DNA from 3 places in the Pseudoalteromonas sp. SG43-3 genome. Region 2 is predicted to be linked to each of the others. Evidence: predicted binding sites of a transcription regulator. Region 2 holds the regulator's gene; each other region holds the start of a gene.
The links. The regulator FliA, encoded in region 2, starts transcription of late flagellar genes. The targets are predictions, from matches to a motif close to CTAAAGNTNNNNNNNNNNNNGCCGATA.
Positions count from the first base shown of each region.

Region 1: the regulator FliA is predicted to act here: its motif matches at 1,554-1,580, upstream of H5157_RS19720 (DUF5610 domain-containing protein).
Region 3: the regulator FliA is predicted to act here: its motif matches at 2,145-2,171, upstream of H5157_RS01735 (DUF4402 domain-containing protein).

Region 1 is NZ_JACJFC010000034.1:1,241-4,525, reverse strand. It holds gene H5157_RS19730 (thiol:disulfide interchange protein DsbA/DsbL) at 1-284, shown strand, start outside; gene trmA (tRNA (uridine(54)-C5)-methyltransferase TrmA) at 350-1,447, opposite strand; gene H5157_RS19720 (DUF5610 domain-containing protein) at 1,610-2,749, shown strand; gene murI (glutamate racemase) at 2,815-3,285, shown strand, end outside.
Region 2 is NZ_JACJFC010000007.1:50,431-53,715, forward strand. It holds gene flhF (flagellar biosynthesis protein FlhF) at 1-473, shown strand, start outside; gene H5157_RS08050 (MinD/ParA family protein) at 466-1,326, shown strand; gene H5157_RS08055 (RNA polymerase sigma factor FliA) at 1,353-2,063, shown strand; gene cheY (chemotaxis response regulator CheY) at 2,104-2,487, shown strand; gene H5157_RS08065 (protein phosphatase CheZ) at 2,505-3,278, shown strand.
Region 3 is NZ_JACJFC010000001.1:360,892-364,176, reverse strand. It holds gene H5157_RS01750 (MSCRAMM family adhesin SdrC) at 1-174, opposite strand, end outside; gene H5157_RS01745 (molecular chaperone) at 161-991, opposite strand; gene H5157_RS01740 (DUF4402 domain-containing protein) at 1,001-1,483, opposite strand; gene H5157_RS01735 (DUF4402 domain-containing protein) at 1,487-2,089, opposite strand; gene H5157_RS01730 (SPOR domain-containing protein) at 2,205-2,759, opposite strand; gene H5157_RS01725 (SPOR domain-containing protein) at 3,129-3,285, opposite strand, start outside.

The DNA.
Region 1 (3,285 bases), on a different contig from region 2:
ATACAAAGCGCGCTAAATTTAATGAGCTTGCAGATGTAAAAGATATATTTGTAGCGCAGGGCGTTGATGGTGATAAGTTTGATAAGCTGTTTAAAAGCTTCTCGGTACGTACGCTGAGCTCTAAAATGAAACGCGACCAAGACTACTTTAAAGAAAAAGGCGCACTACGTGGCGTACCTACCTTTATTGTAAATGGTAAGTACAAATTAAACCTAGGTCGTGAGTCGGGTATTACTAAACCTGAAGACATTAGCAAATTAATAAATTACTTAGCTAACAAGTAAGTTTAGCTAAAACAAAAAAAAGCTCCTTAAGGAGCTTTTTTATGGGTAACGTTTACTGAACGTATTTATTTGCGCTGTAAGAAAACGCCCGACTCAATGTGATGCGTATAAGGGAACTGATCAAATATAGCAAAGCGCTTAACGTTATGCGTACGTGTTAAGTGATCAAGGTCACGCTCAAGAGTTTCAGGATTACAGGATATATAAATTATGCTTTCGTAGTTAGCCACTAAGTCACACGTTAATTCATCCATGCCCGCGCGTGGTGGATCAACTAATATGGTTTGGCAGTCATAGCTTTTTAAATCAATACCATCTAAACGAGAGAAAGTACGCTCGCCATTCATTGCTTGAGTAAACTCTTCACTAGACATACGAATAATATCTAAGTTCTCTACGTTGTTTTTAGCAATGTTGTATTGAGCAGAGTGAACAGATGATTTTGATATTTCCGTCGCTAATACTTTATTAAAAGAACCTGCTAATGCAATTGAAAAGTTACCGTTACCACAATACAATTCTAGTAAATCATTTTTAAGTGGTTTACATAAATCTTGTGCCCACTCCAGCATATTAATATTTACTTTTGCATTAGGCTGAGTAAAGCTATTTTCTACTTGTTGATAAATAAGCTCTTGCCCATTAACTGTTAAACGTTCAGTTACAAAGTCATCACCTAGTACTTCTTTTTGTTTGCGAGCACGACCTATAAAGTCAATTTTGTATTTACTGCTAAGCTTTTCTTTCAGTGCTTTAATTTCACTTAACCATTCATCATCCAGTGGTTTGTGATAAAGCAAGCTTACTAAAATTTCACCGCTTAGCGTTGATAGGTAATCGATTTGAAATAACTTACGGCGTAATATTTCACAAGGCTTAAGGTTTTCAATCATCACCTGCATTATTTCACCTACTAGAGGCGCTGCTGGGTCAAATGTATCAACACGGATTTTTTCTTTTGTTTGTTGATCAAACATAATGTGAAACAGATCATCACCGTCGTGCCATACTCTAAATTCAGCACGTTGGCGGTAGTTAGTTGGCTCTGAGCTAAATACTTCTAATTGCTCCACACCAAAACGTTGAAACTGCGTACTAATTCGCTGCTCTTTTTCACTTAACTGCGCTTGGTACTGTGTGGTATCTATTTTAATAACTGCCATTAACGCTACTACCTTATCTAAGATCTGTTTATCGGCGCTATTGTAGGGAGCGCTGCGTATTTGTCTAGTTTTGGCTAGCATTTATGCTGTTTTATTGAACATTGTACTTTAGTTTTTGTTGTTATAGCCGATAATAAACTACGCACGCTTAGGAGACGAATCATGAAAATAGGTAATTATGGCTTTACGCCAAACAACAACATCAATAAATTCAATAATAAAGCTGATATACAGCAACCTACAATTACGTCTCCTCAAGATAGCTATCAACAACGAGGCCGAGAGTTGGCCGCAAAGGTGCTTGGCGATAAAATGGCTGAGCAGCTTGGATTGCCTATCGCAGAAAAAAAAGCAGATAAACCACTATTTGATTTTGATGAAATAGTAAAAAACGTACTCGATTTTGTAAGTAGTGCTGTAAATAAAGCAAAAGCTAACGGCGCTGATGACGAAAAGCTCAAAGATATGCTAGGCGATGCGCGCAAAGGAGTCCAAATAGGGATTGATGACGCTGTTGATGAACTCAAAGGTACAGGCGTATTTAATGATGACATGGAAGAGGGCATTAATAAGTCCAAAGAGGGAATTTACAATGGGCTGGATAAGTTTGAAGAGTCGTTATTTAACCCACAACCTGCCAGCGTAAATATAAGCCAGGCCCAATACGTCAGTATGACGAGTAATGCAGAGTATAAATTTACTACAGCAGAAGGCGATGAGGTAAGTATTAGCTTTGCTGATGCATTTGAATCTCAATCGGCAAGTGGCTATCAGCAAAATAGTAATAGTGAGTCGTTTGCAAGCTCATCATCGCAATCTCGACAGGTATCATTTTCGATGTCGGTAAATGGTGACTTAAACGAGCAAGAGCAAGAAGCTATTAATGCGATGATGGAAGACTTACAAGATTTAAGTAAAACCTTTTTTGGTGGTGATTTAGATGAAGCATTTGAACAAGCGCAAGAGCTGAGTTTAGACAGCGATCAGCTGGTGGCTTTTTCTATGGATTTACGCCAAACAAAAACAATAGCAACAGTTAAAAGCTATGAAGAATATAAACCAGCACCAGAAAAACAAGTAGCAGAAGGGTTAGCCCCTTTTAATGACGACCTTAAAAATGCTTTTGAAAAAGCGGGTGAGCTTGGATTACAAAATCAGCTAGCTGGCATTCTCCAATGGTTAAATCAAGATCAGGAACAAATAGATAAGTTAGTAGATTATACAAAGTCTATGTTCGAAAACCTTAATCAGTTAAATTCAGCAGCCGACAGGCTTACTGATTTAGAAGCCACGCAAAGTTAAACTACTTTCTTTTATAAAAACCTCATGGCAAACTGCCGATCTTAAAGTAAAGTAGGAACGGTAGTTTGTCAGCGCATATAATGGTCTTTGATTCAGGTATTGGTGGAACTACTGTACTTGAACATATCAAGCAAAGTATCCCCAATGCTCAGTACAGCTATTTTATGGATAATGCATTACTACCTTATGGTGCTCAATCCCAACAAACTATAATTAACCGATTATGTTCACTTATTCATTTCATCAAAGCCAACACGCTTAACGTCGATTTAATTGTAATAGCGTGTAATACAGCTTCTACATCTGCACTCAGCGCTGTTCGCCAAATTACGGATATTCCTATAGTAGGTGTTGTGCCAGCAATAAAACCTGCAGCAGAGTTAACACGTTCAAATCATATTGGCTTATTAGCCACACCGGCAACGGTCGCCAGTTCATACACAAAAACATTAATTGCTGAACATGCACGTAATGTGATCGTTAATCTGTATAGCAGTGTTGAATTAGTAACGTTAGCTGAGGAATGCTTTTTTACA
Region 2 (3,285 bases):
AAGTTAAAGATGCTAATGAATTAGCTGAAGTTTTATATCATTTACGAAATAAACGTCTAGTATTAATTGACACAGCAGGTATGAGCCAGCGAGATTTACGTTTAACTGAGCAATTAAACACGTTAATGCGTAACCAACGTGTAGATATTCGCAGCTACTTAGTACTTAGCGCGACAGCACAAATTAATGTATTGCAAGAAACTGTACGTCACTTTAAAAAAGTACAGTTAAGTGGCTGTATTTTCACTAAGTTAGACGAATCATTAAGTTTGGGTGAGATTATTAGTATTGCGATTCAAAATCGCCTTCCAATAGGGTATCTTACTAATGGTCAACGAGTACCAGAGGATATTCGTGTTGCAAATGCTGAGAAACTAGTTAAAAAGGCTGAGCAATTATATTTAAAAAGAACAAAAGAACAACATTCAAGGCACCAAGCAGTGGCGCCAAGCACAGTAGGGATGTATGATTAACACAGTATTAGATCAAGCAAGCGGCCTGCGCAAAATGAGTCAAAACAATAACAACGGCGTAAAAGTTATCGCTGTAACCGGTGGTAAAGGTGGAGTAGGGAAAACAAATGTTTCTCTAAATACAGCTATTGCACTTGGGCAGCAAGGTAATCGAGTATTAGTGCTGGATGCTGACTTGGGTTTAGCAAACTGTGATGTGATGCTTGGTTTACGTGTAGAGCGTAACTTGTCACATGTCTTGTCTGGTGAATGTGAGCTTGATGAAATTTTAGTTGAAGGCCCTGCAGGAATTAAAATTGTACCCGCTACATCGGGTTCGCAAAGTATGGTTGAATTATCACCATCTGAGCATGCTGGGCTAATTCGTGCGTTTAGCGAATTGAATACCGAATTTGATATTTTAATTGTAGATACAGCTGCTGGTATTTCAGACATGGTACTGAGCTTCTCGCGTGCAGCGCAAGATGTAATGGTTGTTGTATGCGATGAGCCGACATCAATCACCGACGCTTACGCACTTATTAAAGTATTAAGTCGTGAGCACGGCGTTTATAAATTTAAAATTGTTGCCAATATGGTGCGCAGTATGCGTGAAGGCACTGAATTGTTTGCAAAGCTATCTAAAGTTACCGACCGCTTTTTAGATGTATCAATGGAGCTAGTAGCAACGGTTCCTTATGATGAAAATATGCGCAAAGCAACACGTCGTCAAAAAGTAATAGTAGAGCTCTTTCCAAATTCGCCAGCCGCTCTTGCGTTTAAAACGCTGGCAACAAAAGCAGTTAAATGGCCAATACCCAACCAACCATCTGGGCATTTAGAGTTTTTCATTGAGAAACTAGTAAACGGTTAATTATGACAACACTGGTGAATAGAGCTATGGGATATCAATCAACACAAAATTTAAATGTGATTGTTGAGAAGCATGCATCACTTGTTAAAAAAGTGGCATGTCATCTAATTGCTCGATTACCACCTAGCGTTCAACTTGATGATTTAATTCAATCAGGAATGATAGGCTTAATAGAAGCTTCGAAAAACTTTGATGCAACAAAAGGCGCAAGCTTTGAAACTTTTGCAGGTATTCGTATTCGCGGTGCTATGCTTGATGAAATGCGCCGTGGTGATTGGGCTCCTCGTTCAGTTCACCGTAAAAACAGGCAAGTTGCAGAAGCAATTACTGAGCTCGAAAGTAGTCTGAACCGCGAACCAACGGACATAGAAGTTGCTGAAAAACTTGAAATTTCGCTCAATGAGTACCATCATATTTTAAATGATGCGAATACGAGTAAAATATTAGGCATTGAAGACCTTGGTGTAGATGAGGATGTTATTACTCCTGTAGGCCAAGATTTAGCACAAGATAAACCTTTTAATAATGTTAAAAATGATAGGTTTAATGAGTCTTTGCTAAGTGCAATTAAGTCATTACCAGAGCGTGATGCAATGGTGCTTTCTTTGTACTACAACGATGAAATGAATTTAAAAGAAATAGGACATATACTCGATGTAAGTGAATCGCGTGTAAGTCAGATACATGGTCAGGCGATGATTAAGCTTAAAGCTAAAATCAATGACTGGATAAATTAGTAGTAAGTAAACAAAGGTTAATACCTCACTGGGGGATGTTTTGGATAAAAACATGAAAATTCTTGTAGTTGATGATTTTTCAACAATGAGACGCATTATAAAAAACCTGTTACGTGACTTAGGTTTCACTAACGTTCAAGAAGCTGATGATGGGTCTACAGCTTTGCCTATGTTGCAAAATCAAGTGTTTGATTTTGTAGTTACGGATTGGAATATGCCTGGAATGCAGGGTATTGATCTTTTAAGAGCAATACGTGCAGACGATAAGTTAAAACATATCCCTGTATTAATGGTAACGGCAGAGGCTAAAAAAGAACAAATAATAGCTGCAGCGCAAGCTGGTGTTAATGGTTATATTGTTAAGCCATTTACGGCTGGAACATTAAAAACTAAATTAGAAAAAGTATTTGAACGCTTAGGCTAATGATGGGGGAGAGGCTTATGCCAGCACCAGCTGCGCCTCAAATAACGTTAGAACAAGCTCGTCAGCTCGTTGTTTTTTTAGAAAATGATGAGCAAGACAAAGCAAATCAGTTGATTTTAGAGGCTGCATCTAAAGAGCAGTCTGAATTATTTGCTGAAGTTGGAAAGTTGACTCGTCAACTGCACGAAGCCCTTAAAAGTTTTGAGCTTGATACTCGCTTAACTGATATAACGACAGATGCGATTCCAGATGCTAAAAAGAGGCTTAATTATGTTATAGAAATGACAGAAAATGCGGCTAATAAAACAATGGATGCAGTGGAGGCCAGTTTACCTATAGCCCAACAGTTAGCGGACGAAATATCTCATATCAAACCGACATGGGATCGTTTAATGAGCCGCGAGATTGAGCTTGGTGAGTTTAAGCAACTTTGCCATAGCATCGATAAGTTTATGAACAACTCTCATCATAAGACTGATGAGCTTCAAAACTTAATGACAAATGTATTAATGGCTCAAGACTATCAAGACTTAACAGGTCAAGTTATTCGCCGTGTTATTGAACTTGTTAGGGAAGTAGAAGAAAGTTTACTGCATCTTTTAACTGCGTTTGCTGAACAAGACGACAGTAACAGCACCGCGAATAAAGTAGAACAACAAAAAATAAAAGAACCAGTTGCCACACAAACTTTAGCAGGTCCTGAAGGCCCTATTATTGATAAAGAATCGCGTAATGATGTTGTATCTGATCAAGATGAAGTTGATGATCTTTTATCAAGTTTGGGCTTCTAAGAGGAGA
Region 3 (3,285 bases), on a different contig from region 2:
ATTTTCTTTGTTTTTATAATCAATTACTTCAACGGGCTTAGTTAGCTTTAGTTCAATTGCGCGTAGTGTTGTTAAAGCATCCCCCACGGAAGAATTAGGATTAGCTATTACACTATTACTAAGCAAACTACTTATGCTTAGTAATAGTGCATACAATAAATTATTTAGCGTCATTCACAGTTAAAACATTAAGTGATTGTGAGGTTAAAGGCAGAGTGTATTGTGCAAATGTAAGGTCTTTATATTCTTGACTGCCTTCATATTTAAAAATGACTTTTCCTGCTTTATCTAAATTTTTGTCACTAAATAAACTAAGGGTTACAAACGCATTATCCACTTCTGGATAAATACTTAAATTACCAATTTCTGCAATTTTAACTTGCTCGTTATTGCTATCAACAAAGTAAGCACTTAATTTACCGTAGCTACTAAACTTACCTTCTCGTTTTATATTCAATAAAAACTGAGGACGTTGATTGCTTTCATTTAGCACTAGCTTAGCTTGTTCTATGGCAACTTCTGGCTCTTTCATGTCTTTACGTAACAAAATAGGAATGCTGTAGCTCATAATCATATTAACTTTTATTGAGCTTGTTTTATTAGTATTTTCACCAGGCAATGCTTGAAATAGAAGATGAGAGCGGTACTCACCAGAAGCTAGACCTTTAGGTTTACGTATTGCTATTTTTACTGTTTGTTTTTCACCAGGTGCTAAACGCATTTGTTTTGGTGACAAACGTGCCATTGAACTTAAACTTTCGCTTGTAGCCTCTGCCAACTGTATGTAGCCACCGCTAGGTTGCGCTTGCTTCTCACTCCATAAAACACGATATGTTTGATATTCATCCCCCGTATTAATTACGGTAACTTTAGCGGTTCGTTGACGTTCATCAAAACTAATACGGGTTGGAGAGATAAGTAAATTTGCGTATGCATTTTTTCCTAAAATACATACACTCAGTGCGAGCAGCACTACAACTTTATAAAGCATGTTTTTCCTTTAGTAATCAATCGTAATTTCTAATTGGGTGTCAGTAATAAAACTACCATCTAAGTAACTTTGGCTAGTCCCTGTCGTTATTAAACGGCCACCTACTTTGAGTAAAAGATCTCCAAATTCATCGCTAGTTTGCGTGCTTGGTAAATCCACTAATACAACCGAAAACTTGGCACTATTAGCTCCAAGTACTTCACTTTGCAATGTAGAGTCACTCATTTTATTAAACGATATTTGAGTAAGCGGAGGTAAATCGGTAAATAAAAGTTCTGCGGGATTCCCCTCAGTTAATACGTAAATACTACCAAATGTGGTTATTTCACCATTGTGGTTAATCGTGATAGAGCTTAAAGTATTATTTTGAGGGATAACTAAAGTGCCAAAATTAAGCGCTTCTTGTTGTATGCTTGCGCTATAGGCTTGCTCGCTAAACATTAACGAAAGCCAAGCAGAAACATACAAAAAGCGCATTGTTTGTTTAAACACTAATTAATATGACACTTCAATATTAAAGCTACCAGAATACTCACCATCAGGGTAATCAACACTTGATGCGTTTGATGAAGTAGAAAGAGTCGCGCCTATATTAAATGATACAGCGCCATCAGCACCAGCTTGTAGGTTAGGAGTACCCTGCGTATAAAGCGCTCCTGCATTTGTTCCGCTCGTTATAAAGTAAGTCCAAGCATCTACAGTAAAATCAGGTTCATTTAAGCCTTGGCCAGCTAAGGGTAGTATTAAAGTATTTACTGGGTCGCTAATGGTTAAAATAGAGTTTGGTACTACATCTGACACACTGAAAGCACCCGCTTCACCACCTTCAATTATTGAGATACTCGCAGCGTTACCAGTTGGATTATCTTGTGAAGTAACAGGGCTCGCAGCTGGATCAGGATTAACTGTCAGCGTTGCTTGTTCGGCGCCTAATGGATCTGAAATAGCACGAATAGTACCAAAATTTAAATCGTTATCTTTTGTGAGTACTACAGCATTTTGTACTGTTACTTTCGCTTCAAATGACTCTGTAGCAGCATAAGTGCTAAACGAGCTGACCACGGTGGCTACAGCTAATGCAGATAAATAAAACTTCATGCTAAATCCTTATAAGAAAATGGGCTTTATCAAATATTTGCCCAACTATAGTTAGTATCGACTATTAGTACAAATACTTTAATACTATATAAGTTTAAAAGGCCTAATTTATTAATTATATTGGTTTTCCGACAAAAGCAGCAATATTACATACTTGAGCAAGCTGATTAGCTAAATAACAAAACGCACTTACTTGAGCATCGTTTTTAAATGGACCTACACGTAATCCATACAAAGTCATATTATTATTTTTACGTTCAAACATAGTAAAGTTAAATTGAGTAAATGCACTGGGATATAATTGCTTAAGCTTTTCGACTCTTGCTTTAACAAGCTCAGGCTTTAAATACCAACCAAGCTGTGCTCCAATTTTAGTTTCATCTGTTAAGGTGAGTTCTGAATTTTGTAAGTTTGGTGTTTTTACTTCGGGAGTGTTATTTAGTGCCGTCGGTTCCAAATTCTGTGAAGGCTGATTACCATAGGTGATATCGATTTTACTTTGCATGAGTAAAGGAGGGTTTTCAGTTAATTCACTTTGAGACGATAACGCCATAATTAATAGCTGTAAATCATCTTCCATAGCAGTTAAACGACCAATGCTTTCTTGCTGTAAGTGCCACTGCGAAACATACTCTTTTACTTGTTTATCAGTTATTAAAGAATGCTGCACGCTCTCGTTATTTACAGTTGCGCTGCTGCATCCATATAAATAAAAAGATAAGAATAAAACTGATATTAAATGACAAGACTTCAAATACCGCATTGCAAAATGCACTCTACTAACCAAGATAATAAATCAAAGCAAATTTTGCGCCAATTTATAGCAACTTTTTAATTAAGTAGTCTATTTTAAAGTAAGAAAACCGAGTTGATAACAAAACAAAATTGCATTATTTAATTACTATCACTAGTTATTGCTGTATTGCTCTAGCTACTGCCTCCGTGCACTCGTATATCAAAATTATTAGCGATAATTGCGTCAGGTTTAATCCCCAAGATTGATTAGGTATTATTACAGATTGATATTACGTAATACGGGCTACAGCCTTACTGGCTTATCGGTGTAGTTACTTACTATACAATCGAGTTTATACAGCTTGAATACGTCACAATCTGCTTTTGCATTTTTAAAGTTTTGGTAAGAGCCTAGTTTTAGTCTGTAAAACATTTTGTCGTTTATCTTGGCGGTTTCTACG